Regions from separate parts of the Mesorhizobium sp. M0938 genome, predicted to be linked through region 2. Evidence: riboswitches for the same ligand, from Rfam matches in the RefSeq annotation. Region 2 holds a riboswitch; each other region holds the start of a gene.

Region 1 (3,268 bases), on a different contig from region 2:
CGGCTGGTTGGCGCCGTTAGATCCAAAGTTGTCGCTACCGGCAAAAGCGCTGCCGGAGATGGCCAAAATGGCGGCAGTGGCAAGAATGATCTTTTTCATTTCTAGTACTCCAGATTTGTGAGATCCCGAGCGGCAGACTTGGCCGCCGCCTGTCTGGGATCAGCTGTTAATTGTGGGATCAGCTGTTAATTGCCGAAACGGTCACGGTCGGCGCCCTGGACAACGGGCTTTTCAGCGTGAGCCGGCTTCTGAATGGAAGCCGTGTAAGAGCTGTCGACCGCAGCAGTCGGCTGGTTGGCGCCGTCGGACCCATAGCCGTCGGACCCATAATGGTCGCTGCCAGCAAAGGCACTGCCGGTGATGGCCAAAACGGCGACGGCAGCAAGAGCAATCTTTTTCATTGTTGATACTCCAGTATCTTAGTTTTCGGTCCGTCTAGCGGCGTGTCTTGAAAGGAATTCGCGTCGTTCGGACAGGCCCGATGTGGGAAGGCAATCCGGCAGATTCCAATCACGAAGTTGTTCCGTGTGGACCAAGAATCTGCACCTTGAAATTGTACCAGGTGCTTCTATCTGCATCGACTTTGGTTGTTCTTTCAATTACTTAAGCCAAATACACTATTCGCCCATTTGACGGATTGGCGGACCCGCGTTCACAGCGTCATGCACGCATTGTCAACAGAAACGAACCGTTCGGTTCGATTTTAGAAGTGGCTAATAGTCACTTTTGGAAACTGTTAACCTTCTTTGTCTCCGCCGCGGGTCGGATTCGATGCCACGACCGCCAGCAATGGCCGCCGAAAAATGGGGTTCCAGCCCTGCTATTGCCAACCTGCACGCTTCGCCGGCTGTGTCGCGCCGCATGGATACGATGTCGCTTTCATGCCGACAGTCGGCCGGCCGTCATGATTAGATCACACCATCTCAGGTGCCGCTTGGTGACGACGAAGCGGAGAATTGGGAAGCCGGTCAGAACCCGGCGCTGCCCCCGCAACGGTGGTGGAGTTCAAGTCGCAACGGGAGACCACTGGGCCACAAGCCTGGGAAGGTGTCGCGACCGCCCGCAAGGACACTCCAGAGCCCGGAAACCAGCCCGAGGTGTTGAACTCGACTGATCGCGGTGGGCGGTCAAGAGGTGGATAGAGCATGCCGGTCCTTCACCGGCCTGCAGCCGATCCTTCCTCCATCACCACCAGTTCAGTCCTTGGAGCGACGTGCGTTCACTTGGACGCACAAAGTACGCTCCAAGACTTTGAACCTGCGCATCGTGCTTTCCGAAAATCGATTCCGATTTTCGGGCCGATGCGACGAAAGCGAGGACAGGACATGGACGCGCGCAACGACATGCTGAGGCTCTTGCACGGCCGCAGGCAAGGCTACTCGCTCGAGCAGCCCTTCTACACCGATGCCGACTTCTTCAAACTCGACATGGAGCTGATCTGGTATCGCGACTGGCTGTTCATCGGCCATGATTGCGAACTGCCGAAGCCGGGCAGCTACATCACCGCCCAGATCGGCGATTATCCGGTTGTGCTGGTCCGCGACCAGCAAGGCAAGATCAATGCCTTCCACAACTCCTGCCGGCATCGCGGCAGCCGCGTCTGCAATGCTGACAAGGGCACGGCGGCGAAGCTCGTCTGCCCCTATCACCAATGGACGTATGAGTTGGACGGCCGGCTTCTGTTCGCCCGCCAGATGGCGGACGGTTTCGACAAAAGCCAGTTCGGCCTGAAGCCGGTCGCCTGCGAGAGCGTCGGCGGCTACATCTTCATCTGCCTGGCCAGGGAGCCCGCCGATTTCGCGCCGATGCGCGCCATGATCGAACCTTACCTGTTGCCGCACCGGCTGCGCGAGGCCAAGGTCGCCTTCGAATCGACCATCGTCGAGAAGGGCAACTGGAAGCTCGTCTGGGAAAACAACCGCGAGTGCTATCATTGCGCCGGCAACCATCCGGAACTGTGCAAGACATTCCCGGAAGCGCCGACCGTGACCGGCGTGCAGGGTGCCGACAGCGATCCGGAAATGCTGGCGCACTGGGCGAAATGCGAGGCGGCGGGCCTGCCGAGCAAGTTCCGCATCGATCCGGCCGGGCAGTATCGCGCCACCCGCGCGCCGCTGCTGCGCGACGCCGTCAGCTATACGATGACGGGAAGGCGCGCCGTGAAGAAGAACCTTTCCGACAGCGTTTCCACGGACCGTATCGGCTCGCTGCTGCTCTATCACTATCCGACGACCTGGAACCACATCCTCGGCGATCATGCGGTCACCTTCCGCGTGCTGCCGATCAGCGCCACGGAAACCGCCGTGACTACCAAATGGCTGGTCCATAAGGATGCGGTCGAAGGCGTCGATTACGACCTTGCCGAACTCACCCATGTGTGGACCGAGACCAACTACCAGGACCGCCGCATCGTCGAGGAAAACGCCTTCGGCATCCTGTCGCCGGCTTACGAGCCCGGCCCCTATTCGGAACTGCATGAGGGCGGCGTCATCCAGTTCGTCGAATGGTACGCCTCGTTCATCGAACCGCGCCTTGCCGAGGGCGGCCGGCCGGCGCTGCGCAGCGTCGCCTGAAGAGAAACGTGAAGAGATGAACGCAATGACGGATCTCGGGCTCTACCGCCATCTCGACGATATGGCGCCCTGGAACGACAGGCTCCAGGTTCTGGAAGTGATCGGCGTCAGCGACGAGGCGCCTGACGTGAAGACCTTCACCTTCCGCTCCGACAACCAGACCTGGTTCCGCTACAGACCGGGGCAGTTCGTGACGCTGGAACTGCCGACCACTGACGGCCCGCTGATGCGGACCTATACGCTGTCGTCCTCGCCGTCGCGGCCGTTCTCGATCGCGGTGACGGTGAAAGCCCAGGCCGGCAGCATCGGCACGCGCTGGATGTTCGACAACCTCAAGCCCGGCGTTCACGTGAAGGCCTATGGGCCGACGGGCGACTTTTCGCTGCACAGCCATCCCGCGGCCAAGTATCTGTTCATTTCGGCCGGCTCCGGCGTGACGCCGATGATGTCGATGCTGCGCTGGCTGAACGACTGCGCGCCATGGACCGATGTCGGCTTCGTCAACTGCGCGCGAAAGCCCGAGGAGATCATCTTCCGCAAGGAACTCGAACTGCTCGGCAGCCGCATGCCGGGCCTGACGCTCGGCTTCATGATCGAAGAGCGCTCCAGCCGCGAGGGCTGGTTCGGCCATATGGGCCGGATCGACGCGATCAGGCTGCCGCTTTTGGCGCCAGATTTTCGCGAGCGGGAAATCT
Region 2 (3,268 bases):
GTTCTCCCAGAAGATCTTCCAGTTGCAGTTCATCACCTTGCGCAGCACATGGCCAGACACCAGCGTTTCCAGCGGCCAGTTGGCGAGATCGCCGGATGCGGGATCGAAGGATGTTTCAGCCGAACCGGCGGCATCTTCCTCCAGATTGACGAAGACAAAACCGCGCCATACCGACAGTGCGACGCGATAGAGCGGGTGATCGGCCTTGTCGAAACCTTCAGGCAGCGATTTCGACGGCACCCGCACCAGATCGCCGCGCAGCGAATAGGACCAGGCGTGGTAGGGACAGGTGATCAGCCGCGCCTTCAACCGTCCCTCGCTCTCCCGGCAGAGCTGCGAGCCGCGATGCCGGCAGGTGTTATGGAAGGCGCGCAGCTCGCCGGTCTCGTCGCGCAGCACGACGATCTCCTGCGTGCCGACACGGAACGTCCTGAAAGCCAGCGGCTGCGCAAGGTCGACCTCGCGGCAGACCAGCAGCCAGCTTCGATACCAGATGGCGTCGAGATCGCGCTGATGGACGTCGGCGTCCCAGTACGCCGATGACGGCAGCGCCGGTTCAAGCCGGGTCAAACCACTATAGGGATCGTGCTCGCTCTGGCTGGGTTGCATGGCTGGCTCCTGTTATGGGCCAGCCGACACCCCGGCAAATCTTTTGTCAATTGGGGCGACAGCATTGCCGGATTCGGTTGTGATGCCTAATCATGCCGGAAGTAAAAGGATTGGGACATGGCCGCACGACAGATGTCGCTCACAGCCGAACTGGTGGCGCGCTGTTGGCGCGAGATCGAGGATGCCGGTCCCGATCCGGACGCGGCGCATCTGGATGACCGCGACTATGACGCAATGCTCGACGACTTCCAGGCTGAACTCCCAACCTCCGAACCGCTGTGGTTGTTCGGCTATGGCTCATTGATCTGGAAGCCGGAAATCGACCACGTCGAGGAACGTGTCGCCGTAGCGCGCGGCTGGCACAGATCTTTTTGCATGAACATGACGCGCTGGCGCGGCACCAAGCAGAGCCCGGGGCTGATGATGGCGCTGAACCGTGGCGGACAGTGCAAGGGTGTAGCCTTTCGGCTGAGCGATGGCGATCGCCGGGCGCAGCTCGACAAGCTTTTTCGGCGTGAGGTGACGCTGAAGCCGACGAGCTATCGTCCGCGCCTGCTCTCGCTGGCAAGCGACAGCGGGCCGTTCAAGGCGCTGGCCTTTGTCATCAACCGCAAGGGGACGACCTATGCCGGACCGCTCGGGGAAGAAGAGGTGGTCGAAAAGCTCTCGACATCCTGCGGGCACTGGGGATCAGGCGCCGACTACCTCTACAACACGGTGAAAAACCTGGAAGAGCGCGGCATTCACGACCGCCATCTGTGGCGGCTGCAGCAGCTGGTTGCCGAGCGGATCAGTGCCTCGAGGCCTTGAGACCGCATGGCGCATTCACGCTGGTAACGGGCGGAATTTGGTTTGCCGGCCGCGACGATTCTGCCTATAGTCAAAGCTGTCGTCGGTTCCGTTAGGGACCAAGAGGGAATGCGGTGAGGGTAAATTTCTTGCCCAATGCCGTGGCTGCCCCCGCAACTGTGTGCGGTAGTCCTCTCCATATGCCACTGAAGAGTTTCTTCGGGAAGGTGGGGAAGGGCGCTGATCCGCGAGCCAGGAGACCTGCCGGCGACAGGAGAACTGACTTCTATGCCCTCGGGTGGAGGGCGAAAGGACAAGACATGAATACCGCTTCCGTCTCGCTCGGCGCTTCCGTCTCCTCGCAGTCGCGCTTCATGCAGCTGGCGCTTGCTGCATTTCTCGGCATTTTCGTCATGGGCTTTGTCGGCTTCTCGCATATCGATGCGGTCCACAATGCCGCCCACGATTATCGCCATTCGATGGCGTTTCCCTGCCACTGACGAGGGGCTGACATCATGACACTGTTTCGCAACGTCGTGTTCATCGCGGCGATCGCAGGGCTTGTGGCCGGCGTCGTCCTCGCCTGCATGCAGGCCTATGCCACCGTGCCGCTGATCCTGAAGGCGGAGGTCTACGAACAGGCCGGCGGAGGCCACACGCATGACCATGCCGCTGTCCCCGCCGCAGATACCAATGCCATGGCCAGCGCCGCACCGGCGCCGGCCGAAGTTGCCGCTCCAGAAGACGACGGCTGGGCGCCGGCCGATGGTTTTGAGCGCTTTGCCTTCAACGTGGTTGCCAATGTCGTCACTGGCATCGGCTTTGCGCTGATCCTGGTGGCCGCTTCGGAGTTCGCCGGCGGCATTGGCAATTGGCGTCAGGGCCTGTTCTGGGGCCTGGCCGGCTTCGCCGTGTTCACGCTCGCTCCAAACCTTGGCTTGCCGCCCGAACTGCCGGCGATGCCGGCCGCCGATCTCACCCAGCGCCAGATCTGGTGGATGGCGACAGTGGTGGCGACGGCCGCCGGTCTCGGCTTGCTCGCCTTCCGCAAGTCGCTGCCGCTGGCGCTGCTTGCCGTGGCGTTGATCGTGGCGCCGCATATCGTCGGCGCGCCGCAGCCCGACAGTTTCGAGTCGCCGATTCCGGAAGGCTTGCACCACCAGTTCGTGGTGGCGGTGACGCTGACCAATCTGGTGTTCTGGCTGGTGCTCGGCGCCGTCGTCGGCGTGGTGCGTGGCCGCTTGACCGGCACAGCGACCGGCCTGCGCGACAGCTTTGCCTGATCGCGTTGCTTCTGGCGGGATGCTGACCCTGGTCATCGGCGGTGCGCGCTCCGGCAAGAGCGCGCATGCCGAAAGACTGGTGACGGCCTGTCCGGCGCCATGGGCCTATATCGCCACGGCGCAAGCCTATGACGACGAGATGCGCGAGCGCATCGCGCTGCACCGGTCGCGGCGCGGCGAGGGCTGGACGACCATCGACGCGCCGCTCGATCTCATCGGCGCGATCGAGGCGCTGCCTGACGGCCGGCCTGTCCTGATCGACTGCCTGACGCTGTGGCTGGCCAACCATATGCTGGCCGAACACGACATCGAGGCCGAATGCCAGGGGCTGGCGGATGTGCTGTCGCGACCGCGCGGGCCATGGTTCGTGGTTTCCAACGAGGTCGGCCAGGGCATCGTGCCGGATAATGCGCTCGCCCGTCGGTTTCGCGACGCCGCCGGCCGGCTCAACCAGCAGGTCGCGGCCGTGGCCGACACGGTGCTGATGATGGTGGCGGGGCTGCCGCTCAAGGTGAAATGACATGGCCGATACTATCGATCCCAAGGACGAGGAACGCCACCGCGCCAAGATGGCCAAGCGCAAGGCA
Region 3 (3,268 bases), on a different contig from region 2:
CGGCGCTCGTCGATCGCGCTGACGCCGGCGGGGAGGGCGGCCTTCGCGCCGCTGAACCAGGGTTCGCACGATCAGGTCGCGGCCTTGCTCGACCGGCTCCCGGATCCGGAGCAGGACAGGCTGGTCAAGGCGATGCAGACGGTGCAGCGCCTGCTGGGCGACAGTGCCGAGCCCAAGGTCCCCTACATGCTGCGGCCTTTGCAGGTCGGCGACATCGGCTGGATCATCCATCGCCAGGGCCTGCTCTACGCGCAGGAATATGGCTGGGACGAAACCTATGAGGCGCTGGTCGCCGAAATCCTCGGCGCCTTCGTCAAATCCTTCGATCCGAAATGGGAACGCAGCTGGATCGCCGAACGGGAGGGGGAAGTCGTTGGCTCGGTCTTTGTCGTGCGCCAGTCGGACACGGTGGCGAAGCTGCGCCTGCTCTACGTCGAGCCCTCGGCGCGCGGTCTCGGCATCGGCAAGCGACTGGTCGAGGAATGCATCGGCTTTGCCCGTGCTAAGGGATACAAGACGCTGACATTGTGGACCAACGACATTCTCGTCTCGGCGCGCCGCATCTATGAGGCGGCGGGCTTCAAGCTTGCCGAGGAAGAGCGCCACCATTCCTTCGGCAAGGATCTGGTCGGCCAGAACTGGAACCTGGAGCTGTAACGTCTCTCACCCCTTCACCGGTATCCAGATTTCCAGCCCGCCATTGCCGCTGCGCGGATCGAATTCGGGGCCGTAGCGCTCGAATTCGGGCGCATCGGCGATCTCGTGTCCGGACGCCGGCAGCCATTTGTTCCAGATCGTGTTGACCGTGCGGCGGATGGTCGAGATGTGGTCACGATGGGCGAACACGGCGTATTTCTGCGCCGGCACGCGTACGCGCGAAAACTCCTTCGGCAGGTCCGAAAAATCGGACACCTCGACACCGGCGATGTAGTCGAAATTGCCGGCGTCGTCGCCATTGACGCAGACGCCATAGGCGACGTCGCCGACCTCGCCCGGAATGTTGCCGATATAGGGGCCGAACCGCTGCCATTGCATCGGGATGCCGGCGCTGGTTTCGCAGCTGTAGCGTTCGCTGAGACCGGCGATGAGGAACGGCCGGCTGGCCTCAAAACGCGGCGGCTCGAGATTGGTGAGGAAGGACTGGTCCATCAGGATCGGCTCCACGAGATCGAGGTTGTCTAGCGAGCCTTGCGCGCGCACCAGTTCCGGCGTGGTGCCGAATTGGTCGCGGAAGGCGCGGGTGAAGGCCTCATGCGAGGCATAGCCGGTGTCGAGAGCGAGCGAGAGGATGTCGGGTGCACCGGCGGCGAGCTTGCGCGCCGCTTCGGTCAGCCGGCGAGACCGCATGTAGCCCATCACCGAACGGCCGGTCGCCGCACCGAAAGCCCGCGTCACGTGAAAGCGCGACACCCCGCTGCTCTTGGCGACATCGTCGAGCGAGACGGATTCCGGCAGATGGCTTTCGACGAACCACAGCGCTTTCTCGGTAGGATTCATTTGGCTCCTTGCATGGGCCAGTCTTCACATTGGCAAAGTCTTCGCGTCGGCAGGTCATCGTGCCGTTTCCTGGAGCTCGCAGTTTGATCGAAATTGCGCACTGCGCAAATCGCGACGGCGGCCGGCAGTCGAAGGCGTCAGGCGAAAGAGCTTGACAGGAGCAAGCAACGTCTTTTAGGTAGTAACGTTATTACATAACGATGATCCATATGACTCCCTCTGACAAGACCCTAGCTCTCGTGGCTTTCCGAGCCCCGGAAATTTATTGCGCTGTGATTGGCGGGAAATTAGGGTGGGCGACTGATGGTCCCCGAGTCGAAAGGCGAGGGGTGAAAAGGGAACACGGTGAGATCTTCGGATCGAGGCCGTGGCTGCCCCCGCAACTGTAAGCGGTTAGCAAGATCCGAAATGCCACTGGCCGGCAAGGCTGGGAAGGCAGGATGGCGCAAAGACCCGCGAGCCAGGAGACCTGCCATCGGCTTGAGTTGACCGGACGGGGTGTGCCGGGAGGAGACGTGGACATCGGTCTTGTCGGCCGGTCGGTCCAGCTTCCTTCCGTCGCCATTGAGAAAGTGACGGTAAGTTGGACGCCTCCCAGCCTCTTCTTGAAGCGCGCGAACTGAGCGCGACGGCGGGTAGTCAGCGCCTGGTCAGCGCGGTGAGCCTTTCGGTGGCGGCGGGCGACCGCCTCGCCATCATCGGCCCCAACGGCGCCGGCAAGACGACGCTGTTGCGCATGCTATGCGGTACGCTGCGGCCAAGCGCGGGAGAGGTGAGATTTTCCGGACGCCGGCTGGAGACGTTTTCTGCCGCCGAGCGGGCGCTGCACATGGCTGTCGTCGGCCAGACCGATCAGCCTGATCCGCGGCTTGCCGTGATCGACTATGTCGAGCTTGGGCGCGTCCCGCATGCCGGTTTGCGACGAAGGAGCGAGCAACGCGACATCGTCGTCGAAGCGCTTCGCAGAACCGGCCTGCTGCCGCTGCTCGGCCGCACGATCGGCTCGCTGTCCGGTGGCGAGCGGCAACGCGCCCAATTGGCACGCGCCATCGCCCAGGAGCCTAAAATCCTGTTCCTCGACGAACCGACCAATCATCTCGATCCGCGCGCCCGCAGCGAACTTCTCGAACTCGTATCGCAGTTGGGCATGACCGTCGTGGCGGTGCTTCACGATCTGTCGCTGGTCACGCCATTTGCCACCAGGGTGGCGGTGATGAACGAGGCCCGACTGCAGGCACTCGCCGGTCCGCGCGAGGCGCTGACCAAGCAGTTGATCCGCGACATTTTCGGCGTCGACGTGCTTCGGCTGCGCCATCCCACCGAAGACCGCGAACTCACGGTCTTCGAAGTTCCAAACCGCGCCTCTTCCGATTTAACCAAGGAGCAACATCCGTGAAACGCCTCGCACTGTCTTCTGCTTCCCTCCTGCTTGCCCAGACCGCCTTGGCTTTTCCGGTAACTGTCGACAGCTGCGGCACGCCGCTGACCTTCGATGCCGCGCCGAAGCGCGCCGTCATCCAGGATCTGAACATGGCCGAGATGGCCTTCGCGCTGGGGCTGCAACCGTCGATCGTCGGCCTGACCGGCATCACCGGATGGTACAAGGTCGGTCCGGAATTCAAGGCCGAGCAGGGCGCGATCCCGGAACTCGCGCCGAAATACCCGACGCTCGAAAACCTCGTCGCCGTCGAGCCTGATTTCTTCTTCGCCGGCTGGTACTACGGCATGAAGCCGGGCGGCGAGGTGACGCCCGATACGCTGGCGCCGCACG

The links. A riboswitch is a leader RNA that binds a small molecule or an ion and turns the genes downstream of it on or off. The one in region 2 is predicted to bind cobalamin.
Region 1: linked by a shared signal. The riboswitch ahead of NKH73_RS00710 (aromatic ring-hydroxylating oxygenase subunit alpha) and the one ahead of NKH73_RS13240 (CbtB domain-containing protein) in region 2 are both predicted to bind cobalamin.
Region 3: linked by a shared signal. The riboswitch ahead of NKH73_RS14600 (ABC transporter ATP-binding protein) and the one ahead of NKH73_RS13240 (CbtB domain-containing protein) in region 2 are both predicted to bind cobalamin.

What each region holds. Positions count from the first base shown of each region.
Region 1 is NZ_JAMYNS010000001.1:158,315-161,582, forward strand. Features, by position in the region: gene NKH73_RS00700 (DUF680 domain-containing protein) at 1-99, opposite strand, end outside; gene NKH73_RS00705 (DUF680 domain-containing protein) at 186-401, opposite strand; cobalamin riboswitch at 909-1,110, shown strand; gene NKH73_RS00710 (aromatic ring-hydroxylating oxygenase subunit alpha) at 1,326-2,573, shown strand; gene NKH73_RS00715 (FAD-binding oxidoreductase) at 2,599-3,268, shown strand, end outside.
Region 2 is NZ_JAMYNS010000006.1:280,681-283,948, reverse strand. Features, by position in the region: gene NKH73_RS13250 (aromatic ring-hydroxylating oxygenase subunit alpha) at 1-609, opposite strand, end outside; gene NKH73_RS13245 (gamma-glutamylcyclotransferase) at 727-1,419, shown strand; cobalamin riboswitch at 1,486-1,681, shown strand; gene NKH73_RS13240 (CbtB domain-containing protein) at 1,719-1,898, shown strand; gene NKH73_RS13235 (CbtA family protein) at 1,914-2,681, shown strand; gene cobU (bifunctional adenosylcobinamide kinase/adenosylcobinamide-phosphate guanylyltransferase) at 2,701-3,201, shown strand; gene cobO (cob(I)yrinic acid a,c-diamide adenosyltransferase) at 3,203-3,268, shown strand, end outside.
Region 3 is NZ_JAMYNS010000007.1:106,120-109,387, forward strand. Features, by position in the region: gene NKH73_RS14590 (bifunctional helix-turn-helix transcriptional regulator/GNAT family N-acetyltransferase) at 1-657, shown strand, start outside; gene NKH73_RS14595 (GyrI-like domain-containing protein) at 664-1,497, opposite strand; cobalamin riboswitch at 1,785-1,988, shown strand; gene NKH73_RS14600 (ABC transporter ATP-binding protein) at 2,081-2,893, shown strand; gene NKH73_RS14605 (ABC transporter substrate-binding protein) at 2,890-3,268, shown strand, end outside.